Regions from separate parts of the Polycladomyces abyssicola genome, predicted to be linked through region 2. Evidence: a T-box and tRNA genes for the amino acid it is inferred to sense, from the RefSeq annotation. Region 2 holds a T-box; the other holds one or more tRNA genes.
The links. The T-box of region 2 lies ahead of KI215_RS05235 (valine--tRNA ligase). A T-box ahead of a tRNA ligase gene usually reads a tRNA of that ligase, here a tRNA-Val.
Positions count from the first base shown of each region.

Region 1: it encodes a tRNA-Val, which carries the amino acid that the T-box ahead of KI215_RS05235 (valine--tRNA ligase) is inferred to sense. The anticodon was not compared.

Region 1 covers NZ_AP024601.1:2,065,269-2,070,216, reverse strand. Annotated here, with positions in the region: gene KI215_RS10395 (PHP domain-containing protein) at 1-64, shown strand, start outside; gene KI215_RS10390 (GNAT family N-acetyltransferase) at 158-601, opposite strand; gene KI215_RS10385 (YjcG family protein) at 904-1,413, opposite strand; gene KI215_RS10380 (phosphatidylglycerophosphatase A family protein) at 1,670-2,200, shown strand; gene KI215_RS10375 (hypothetical protein) at 2,484-2,678, shown strand; tRNA gene KI215_RS10370 (tRNA-Met) at 2,758-2,833, shown strand; tRNA gene KI215_RS10365 (tRNA-Asp) at 2,839-2,915, shown strand; tRNA gene KI215_RS10360 (tRNA-Ile) at 2,925-3,000, shown strand; tRNA gene KI215_RS10355 (tRNA-Val) at 3,019-3,093, shown strand; gene KI215_RS10350 (peptidoglycan DD-metalloendopeptidase family protein) at 3,227-4,345, shown strand; gene KI215_RS10345 (phosphatase PAP2 family protein) at 4,443-4,948, shown strand, end outside.
Region 2 covers NZ_AP024601.1:1,039,152-1,044,099, forward strand. Annotated here, with positions in the region: gene KI215_RS05220 (LysM peptidoglycan-binding domain-containing protein) at 1-407, shown strand, start outside; gene KI215_RS05225 (phosphotransferase) at 487-1,548, shown strand; gene KI215_RS05230 (hypothetical protein) at 1,961-2,122, shown strand; T-box leader at 2,280-2,512, shown strand; gene KI215_RS05235 (valine--tRNA ligase) at 2,558-4,948, shown strand, end outside.

The DNA of each region.
Region 1 (4,948 bases), 1.0 Mb from region 2:
GATCGGCACGAAAACGGTGGCCTATGATCAGGTGGAACGACTCAAAATGGCCGCAAGAAAGTAAAATGAGTGCGTATGATCAATATCTTCCTTCCCCCGTGAATGGTTCCGTCATCGGCACCCGGGCCACTTATTGGGTACCTTTCCCGGTCAAATGTTACGCCAGCTTTTTATTCATCCATATGTGTGTCACGCCCAGCTCCTCATAAGGATTTCCTTCAGCACGGTATCCCAACTTTTCATAGAACGGCCGGGCATGCCATTGGGCACTCAACACCAGACGTTTGGCTCCTTTCCGCTTCGCGTAGGATTCAACGGACTCCAGCATGGAACGGCCGATCCCGGTGCCGCGAAGTTCCGGAAGCACCGCCACACGTTCGATTTTAGCCGTTTTTGGATCCATCCAGCGAAGTCGCAAAGTGCCGACCGGCCGGTCCGCATCATAAGCCAATAGTTGCGTGGCGGACTCATCATGCCGATCCTTTTCCATGATGCGGGGCATCTGCTGTTCATCGACAAACACCTTGCGACGGATACGATGCACTTCTTCGAGTTCTTCGGGTGTTCGCGCTTCTCGAATGTCGGTTTCTGTCTGTTTCAAGTTGAAATACCTCCTTTTTGCTCGTTATTGGTATTCCCGATCTTTCACGGCATCCAACAGGAAAAATCAGATAAAGAAAGAAAAAACAGGGCATCCGCCCTGTCAGGTTGTTGACAAAAGTCCTCGGGATCCGATTTCCCGTCTCCGCTCCGCACTCGACGGGAAGTTCGGACCCGCTTCTCTCAAAAGGGTGGCGTTTTCCCACGAGCGACCTTTGCGCTTGCAAAACAGCAGCAAGAGGGAAAACGCTCTGAAATCGCAGGTTCGCTACCGTGGAAGGTGTCGCTTGCTCCTTCAAACAACTACCCTTTAAATAGAAAGCTTTGATAGACGCTCCAGGAACCGTTTTCAAGCTGATACAACAGGTGAAAACGGTCCACTTCCGTATGAAGATTCAATGAGCGCATCCGCAGACTTCCATAAACATCATGCAATTCGTCTGTGGACATATTTTGCCCGATGGTCAAATGAGGGGTGAACGGATAGCGATGGGGGTGATACAGTATACCGGAGTTGATTTTTTCATGCAGTGTGCGGAGCGGTTGATCATTCTTCACAGCTAAATAGATGACGTTGTTTGTCGGATGGAAGCAACTCACTTTATGAAAACAAATTTCGAAAGGCTGAGACTCTCTTGCCACCTTTTCCAGATGGTCGACCGCCTTATCCAGATTGGCCTCATCCATTTCAAACGCTTCTTTTAACGTGATGTGCGGTGGGATGAGTGTATAGTGCGGGTCATATCGCTTCCGGTAGGAGTTGGCAAAATCTTGGACGTGTTTTTGCGGGAATATTGCAATGCCGTATTTCATTCAAACTCCCTCCTTTTGACAAATTTGCAGGAGCTGTCTACCGTCTGCAGTAGATGAAGGCGAATTTCTTTCCGAAATTTCGCACGAATAAAGAGGCAAGTGAACATGCAACACGATGTATATCCATTATACCCCCTTTTCCTGCTGATAATAAAGGACGTGCGAAAGAAAGGTTTCGCGCGTACACGTTGATCACGGTGTGTGTTATCATGAACATAGGCTCCCGTGAGGGAGAAGGAGAGGAGGGAACCGGATCGTGAAGCGTGTTCACAGTCGTGAAGTGAAACAGGCAGTGATGGAACGGCTGCAGCAACGCGGCGTTACCATCGAAGGGATTGCCGAAATAGTATATCAGATGCAAGCTCCCTACAATGAAAACCTGACGATCGATCTGTGCGTGGAAAGCGTACAGGCCGTATTGGAAAAACGGGAGATCCAGCATGCCATTCTTGTTGGAACTGAATTAGATATTTTGGCGGAAAAGGGGATGTTGTCAGAACCCCTTCAAACCTTGGTGAGAACAGATGAGGGATTGTTTGGATGCGATGAAACACTGGCCCTTGGGTCGGTGTTGGGATATGGAAGTATCGCTGTCACCACTTTTGGCCATCTCGACAAACAAAAAATCGGATTGATCAAACAACTGGATACGAAAAAAGATGGATCTGGTCCTGTCCACACATTTATTGACGATTTGGTCGCCAGTGTGGCGGCCGCCGCATCCAGCCGCCTGGCGCACCGGCTGCGTGATGAAGAGGAAAAAGCGTTTGTGTCACCATCCAAGTAGATATCAGAGTCTTGCTCCGCGTGAAAAAGCGCGGGGCTTTTTTGTTCGGAATCAAAAAGACCCAAGCGCCGCCTGGCACCCGGGTTGATTAGAGGAGGGAACATCTGTCCAATGGCAGATCAGATGGCCTAAACAAACGGGGGAACCGTTTGTGCTATATCTTATGCGCCAAGACGAGTCTTCGTATCCTTCGCGGAAAAAATGTGCCTTAGCCCGCCTGGCATGAATGGAGCCTGGTTTAGGCACAATACCTGAAGAAACTCTTCCGCAGGAGGGAACACCGATGTCTTGCTGGATTTATTGGGCCAAATTGTATGATACGCGTTTTCAGGCACGCTGTTTGGCTGCCCGCATCCAGGAGGATTGGTGGGTCTACGGCTATGACAGCCCTGCCGAGGTTGAAGTGTTTCAATCGAGGCGCGGTCGTTACGGTGTACGTTACTTGTGGGACAGAACTGAGGTTCGGAAAAAAAAATAAAAAAACCTCTTGCATTCCTCTCGAACCTGTTGTATAGTTATAGTTGTCGTCAGCGAAAACGACATAAACGAAAAGATGACGCGGGGTGGAGCAGTTGGTAGCTCGTCGGGCTCATAACCCGAAGGTCGCAGGTTCAAGTCCTGCCCCCGCAACCAAGTATGGAGCTGTGGTGAAGTTGGAGTTCACGCCGGCCTGTCACGCCGGAGGTCGCGGGTTCGAGTCCCGTCAGCTCCGCCATCTTTCAATGGGCCTATAGCTCAGTTGGTAGAGCGGTCGGCTCATAACCGATTGGTCACAGGTTCGAGTCCTGTTGGGCCCACCAGTATGAATACTTTCACTTGGGCAGTTAGCTCAGAGGGAGAGCGCTTCCTTGACACGGAAGAGGTCGTAGGTTCGATTCCTATACTGCCCACCAAAAACACCTCGTATAGAGGTGTTTTTTCTATTATGTGAAAAAATTCCCCGTTCTTGATGGTAGGGGCGAGTCCTGTGATACAATGGGATTGTCCATGCAGGGGATCTTTTGAATACAGTAGAGGGAGACCGTCATGGGAAGACCAATCGTCCTCATCGCAGCCTCATTGTTGGCGGTGTTGTTGATCGTGTTCACACAGCAGGGGGACGAAGTTGGGTGGCGTTCATGGTTGCGGGAATGGCATCAACAGGCGGAAGAACATTCCTCGATATTTCGTTTACCCGCTTCCAAAGCCAACCGCTCCTCCTCCGAAGTCGCTCTGCCGTTCCGGTCAGTGAATGGAACGGTCTATTTTCGTTTGAACGACCTGAAACGGCTACATATTCAAGTCTCTTATCAAGCCAAGGAAGGCATCATCACCATCCGTGAAGGCAATACGGTTTTGGAGATGTTGCGATCAGCACCTGTGTTGAACCGCAACGGAATCTACCTGCCGATGACGGAGCGGCCCGAAGTGTGGGGAAATGAGGTGTGGATTCCCTCGTCCGCTCTGAAGGAGGGCTTGGGAAAAACCATCCGCTTCCAACGAACCGCTGCTTGGATCAGTGTAAGGGATGCGGTGCCGGTTCAATCGGCTCCGATGAAAGATCCGAGCGCATCGTTTTCGCCCGACCAAATGGTTCGATATTTGTCCTTCCTGCAAACACCCATCCGGGGAGCCAAAGTGAGTGAGCGCGAATCGCATTTGCCGGGGGCGCCGCGAGAGTATCGTCACGGCGTACACGAAGGGATCGACTGGTACGGTTATGCGTGCGGGGTGAAGATCGATTCCCGGACCCCTGTCTACGCAGTGGCGGACGGAATCGTGGTCAGGGCGGACAAGGATTATCGAGAAATGTCCGATACCGAGCGGGATCGATTGTTGCGGATCGGTGAGAAAAATAATGGGCAGACACCTCAGTACATTTTGGATAAAATGCGGGGCCGGACGGTTTGGATTCAGCATGACAAAGGTGTGATGTCCCGTTATGCGCATTTGAGCCGGATTGCGGATGGCCTCTACGTAGGACAACACGTGAAAAAAGGTCAACTGATCGGCTATGTCGGCAATTCGGGCACGTATTCGGGAGTGGAACACAACGGCAACGATCTTCACCTGCATCTGGATCTCTTGATTTACGGGGACTGGTTTTGGAAGTATTTCACGCCGGCTGAGCGCCGGTACATCTTGGAGCACGTGTTCAACCACTGAATCTAGGCTCCATAAAATGTTCACATGTTGTTCATCATTTCTTCATCTGTGTCGTTTAGGCTGAATAGGAAGACGCTTGACGGGGGTTGGGCGATAGATGCAACGTCTGGTCCATCGGATTCAGCGGATGGATGTTTGGTTGGTATGTTATGTCAACCGCCAGTGGAAGTCTCGGGTGATGGACTGGTTGATGTGCCGGTTGACCCATTTGGGCGGTGCATTTTGCACGATCACGTTTTTGGTTGTTTGGTGGTTGTTTACTTCCTCTCCGATAAAGCAATGGGCGGTAGAGGGGTTCGCTGCACTGGCGGGCAGTCATTTGGCCGTACGGGTCTGCAAACATTATCTTCCCCGCATCCGGCCTCATTTGCGATTGAGTGAGTTGTATGCGTTTCCTGATGCCTTGACGGACTATTCCTTTCCTTCCGGGCACACGACGGCCGCATTTTCCATCGCCACCGTGTTTGTGCTCCATGTGCCATGGTCGGCAGTGATTTGGTTGCCGTTGGCCTGTCTGATCGGTCTTTCCCGGATGTATCTTGCGCTCCATTACCCCACGGACGTGGTGATGGGAGCTGTGTTGGGTACGGGATTCGCATTGGG
Region 2 (4,948 bases):
AACCCCCTCCCGATTTTGCTCCCGATACAGGATGGGAAACAAATCAGGAAGAACCGCAATGGCCAAAAAGTGTCCAGTTGTTCAAAGACCAAGAGGAAGAGCAATCAACGGAATCTGCTGATGAACTGGAAACACATGAAGAGGAAACAAGCGAAGAGGCGGAACCAAATCAGGAAAAATCCGCGACGCAGTTGGAATGGGCCAAATGGTTGATCGGTGAAGAGGAAGAGCAATTTGTCAAAATCAAAATGGTGATTGCACAAAAAGAAGACTCGATCGACTCCATTGCCGAAAAGTACAATGTGTTGGCCAGCCAGTTGATCCGTTTGAATCAATTGGAGGAGGGGGAATTGAAAGAGGGTCAAATCATCCACATTCCGCAAAAAATTCGCTTGAACGAGTCGTGAACGATCAAAAGAGATAATGGAGCTACTGCCGTTCTTTTGCGGCAGTGGCTGATTTTATTTGGAAAAGGGGGGGAGGCGTGTGCCCATTCAATTGCCTGAAGAACGAGCCGTGTTGGAACAAGTGTTTGAACGGTACGGATGGATTCCCCTGCAAGTGCGCCCCGTCAGTGGGGTGTTACGCATCCAGACGGCGGATGGTACATTTGCATTAAAAAAATCGTCTTGTTCTGCTGAACAGCTTGCTTGGTTGCACAAAGTGATGGAGGCTGTTCAATCCAAAGGCCAGGAGATATTTCTGCCATGGTTGAAGACATCCGATGGGGAAGCTTTCGTCCAGTCAGAAGACGCGGTTTGGTACGCCACTCCGTGGGTGGAAAGTGACGCTGGCCTGCGGGAAACGATCCCCATCGAGGAATTGCCGACCATGTTGGCACACGTTCACCACTCGGCGTTCCCGGTTGTTGGGAAACAATCGGATCGGAAGCAGAGCATCAATGCCGAACGCTTGCAGGTATGGGAGGACAAGTTGGGGAAATTGGCCGAATACCGTGAAGTACTGGAGAGCCGAACGTTTCGTTCCCCATTTGATCATGCTTTTGCGAATGATGCGGAATATGTGGAACAGGCGCTTCGTTTTGCGGTGAAAGGGATGGAAAAATTCATACAGTCGGATAAGGGGATCGCACCGCGATATACTTTGTGTCACAGTCGGATCCATCCCAGCAACCTGTTGAAAAAAGACGACGGATGGGTGTGGATTGACTGGGACCATGCGGCAGTCGACAGTCCAGTTCGCGATCTGGGGGCGTTTTTCCGTCGGTTTTCCCGGCAATTGGATCACGAGAAAGAGCCGCAATTCTACCTCGCCCGTTATGAAGAGGGATGGAAGCTGAGCGGCAAGGAAAAAAAACTGCTGGCCCTCTATTTGGCATATCCCGAGCGGCCACTTCGATTGCTTACCCGCTATTATGAGATGCCGGATCGGATTGAGGAGACGATCGCGATTCGTCGCTGGGAAGAGGAGATTGGCCATCTCAGATGGTTGCAGTCGCTGATCCGTACGCTTTGGCTGGGTAATAAGGGGAATGGGAGCAAAACGCGAAAGACCGAGGCTGTCCGCATTCGATCCCAAAAAAGATAATACAGTATGATCAGTAAGCAGTCTCTACGGGTACAATCGTACCCGTATTTCATTTTTTATCAAACTACAATCATCAGGATTGTACGTTTTCCTGTTTTCCTCTCATCGCCGATGACTCCGTCGCAGCCATTTTTGCAAACACATCTCGCATGCTTTGATGGGCAACGCCAATGCCAGTATCCATAGACTCGCGCGAAACATGGAGTTCCCTGCTTTCATATTGGCATAGATCAATATATTTTCCTTGCGGTAAAAAAGTTTCCTTCAGTCAAATTATATGCAGAAATTGTCCCCGTGTGTGGGCATTTCTTTTTTCGCCCGTTTTTGTATTCATGGCTGGACAATACGAGCGGAAAAGAACAAAATATAAGAGAGAAATTCGTCGTCAGGGAAACCAAAGGGGGTTTTCGGATTGAGTGTGGTCAAGTCGATGGTCAAAAGTGCCTATCGCGGGGTATTGTTTATCCTCTTTCTCAGTGTGATGTTGTTGTGTACGGTGTTGTTGTTGGCGTTTCTCGCCAATCCTAGTCTGATGATGGAAAGTGTCGAGCGGGCGTTTGGCATGGTTCGGTAATGTCGCTTTTGGACTTGTCTTTTTTATTGATTCATTCTAAATCCCCGGACACTTACGTGTTCGGGGATTTATGTGGATTTGACGTGTCCGTCCCGGGCATTGTAGAATAAGATGACGAGAGAGAGTCATACTGCAGAAGACGACTTACAACTGATACCAAGCGGCGATGACAGGGAAGAGTAGTCGGTTGTTCGCCTTCAAGAGAGGGAAACCCTAAGGCTGGAAGGTTTCCCAAGGCGGAGCCGGTGAACGTCCCCCTGGAGCTGTTCGGCTGAACCCGACCGGCAGTAAGCCGAACCGTTTTCCCACGATACGGGAGCTGAGGGCGTCCGTTCTCAAAGACGGGCGAACAAAGGTGGTACCGCGGAAACAACTCCTTCCGTCCTTTGCGATGGAAGGAGTTATTTTGTTTTGGAAAGTAAGGAGGGTTAGAGCATGGCCGATCAACCAAAAGCATCATTGCCGCCGACCTATGATCCCAAGGCGGCGGAGGAAAAGTGGTACGATTATTGGTTGGAGGGCGGCTTTTTCCGCGCGGATGCCGATTCGGACAAACAGCCGTTTACCATCGTGATTCCCCCGCCCAACGTAACGGGGAATTTGCACATCGGGCACGCGCTCAACAATACGCTGCAGGACGTATTGATTCGCTTCAAACGCATGCAGGGCTATGACGCACTGTGGTTGCCCGGCATGGACCACGCGGGGATCGCCACCCAGGCCAGGGTGGAAGCGATGCTCCGGGAAGAAGGCATCAGCCGTCACGATCTGGGCAGGGAGAAATTCCTGGAGAAAGTGTGGGAATGGAAGCATCATTATGCGCAGATCATCCGCGATCAATGGCGGAAGATGGGGCTGTCGCTGGACTACTCGCGTGAGCGTTTCACCTTGGATGAAGGGTTGTCCCGTGCGGTGCGGGAAGTTTTTGTGCGTTTGTATGAAAAAGGGTTGATCTATCGCGGCAAATACATCATCAACTGGGACCCGGTCGCGCGCACCGCGCTCTCGGATATCGAAGTGATCCATAAAGAAGTGAAGGGTGCGCTTTATCACATGCGGTACCCGCTCAAAGACGGTACGGGATATATTCAAGTGGCCACGACGCGTCCGGAGACGATGCTGGGTGATACGGCCGTGGCGGTTCACCCGGAAGATGAACGTTACCAGCACCTGATCGGAAAAACCGTGATCCTGCCCATCATTGGCCGGGAAATCCCGATCATCGCCGATGAATACGTGGATCCGTCGTTCGGCTCCGGTGCAGTGAAAATCACACCGGCACACGATCCCAACGATTTCGAGATCGGGCAGCGTCACAACCTGCCGCAGGTGTTGGTGATGGACGAGACAGGCAAGATGAACGAAAACGCGGGACCCTATCAAGGGTTGGACCGGTTCGAGTGCCGGAAGCGCATCGTTCAGGATTTGCAGGAGCAGGGCGTACTCGTTCATATCGAAGAACACGTGCATTCCGTCGGGCACAGCGAACGTTCCGGCGCGGTGGTGGAACCGTATCTGTCCACGCAATGGTTTGTGCGGATGAAACCGCTCGCCGAACGGGCCATCGAACAAACCCGATCGGGTCAAGGGGTCCGGTTCGTGCCGGAGCGGTTTGAAAAGATTTATCTACACTGGATCGAAAATGTGCGCGACTGGTGCATTTCGCGGCAATTGTGGTGGGGTCACCGCATCCCGGCTTGGTATTGCGGTGACTGCGGTGAAATGACCGTGGCGCGCGAAGAGCCGGAAACCTGTCCAAAATGCGGCAGCCGGAATCTGGAGCAGGACCCGGACGTATTGGATACCTGGTTCAGTTCAGGGCTGTGGCCGTTCTCCACATTGGGGTGGCCGGATGAGACCGAAGACTTGAAGCGCTATTTCCCGACGGATGTATTGGTCACCGGGTATGACATCATCTACTTCTGGGTGGCCCGCATGATCTTTACCGCGTTGGAATTTACGGGACAAAAACCGTTCCGCGACGTGTTGATCACTGGTCTGGTGCGGGATGCCGAAGGGCGCAAAATGTCCAAGTCACTCGGGAACGGCGTCGATCCGATGGAAGTGATCGACAAGTATGGTGCCGATGCGATGCGGTTTATGCTGGCCACCGGATGTACGCCTGGCAACGACCAACGCTTCCGTTGGGAGCGCGTGGAATCGGCGCGGAACTTTGCCAACAAGATCTGGAACGCGTCCCGGTTTGCTCTGATGCATCTGGATGGCGTTTCGGCAGAAGAATTGAAGCTGACCGGCCCGTTCTCCACGGCGGATCGCTGGATTTTGCACCGGCTGAATGAAACCATTGAAGAAGCGACCCGCCTGTTGGAACGTTATGAGTTTGGCGAAGTGGGGCGTGTCCTTTACAATTTTATCTGGGACGAGTTGTGCGACTGGTATATCGAGTTTGCCAAACTCCCGCTGTACGGAGAAGACGAACAAGCCAAACGGGTAACACGCTCCGTGCTGGCGTATGTGCTGGATCAATCGTTGCGCCTGCTGCATCCGTTTATGCCGTTTGTGACGGAGGAGATCTGGCAGCACCTGCCGACGGCTGGCCGGAGTATCACGGTGGCCGAGTGGCCGAAACCGTCTGCGGAGTGGGAAGCGCCAGAAGCGGTGCGGGATATGAAGGTGCTGATCGAGATCATCCGTTCGGTGCGCAACATCCGGGCGGAGATGGAAGTGCCGGTCAAACAGCAAGTGGAACTCCTGATTCGCGCCGACGCCGAGGTATTGTCCGCGATCGGGCAAAACGAAGCGGCCATTCGCCGGCTGTGCGGAGCAGAACAGGTCACGGTCGGGGAAGACGTCACCCGCCCGGAC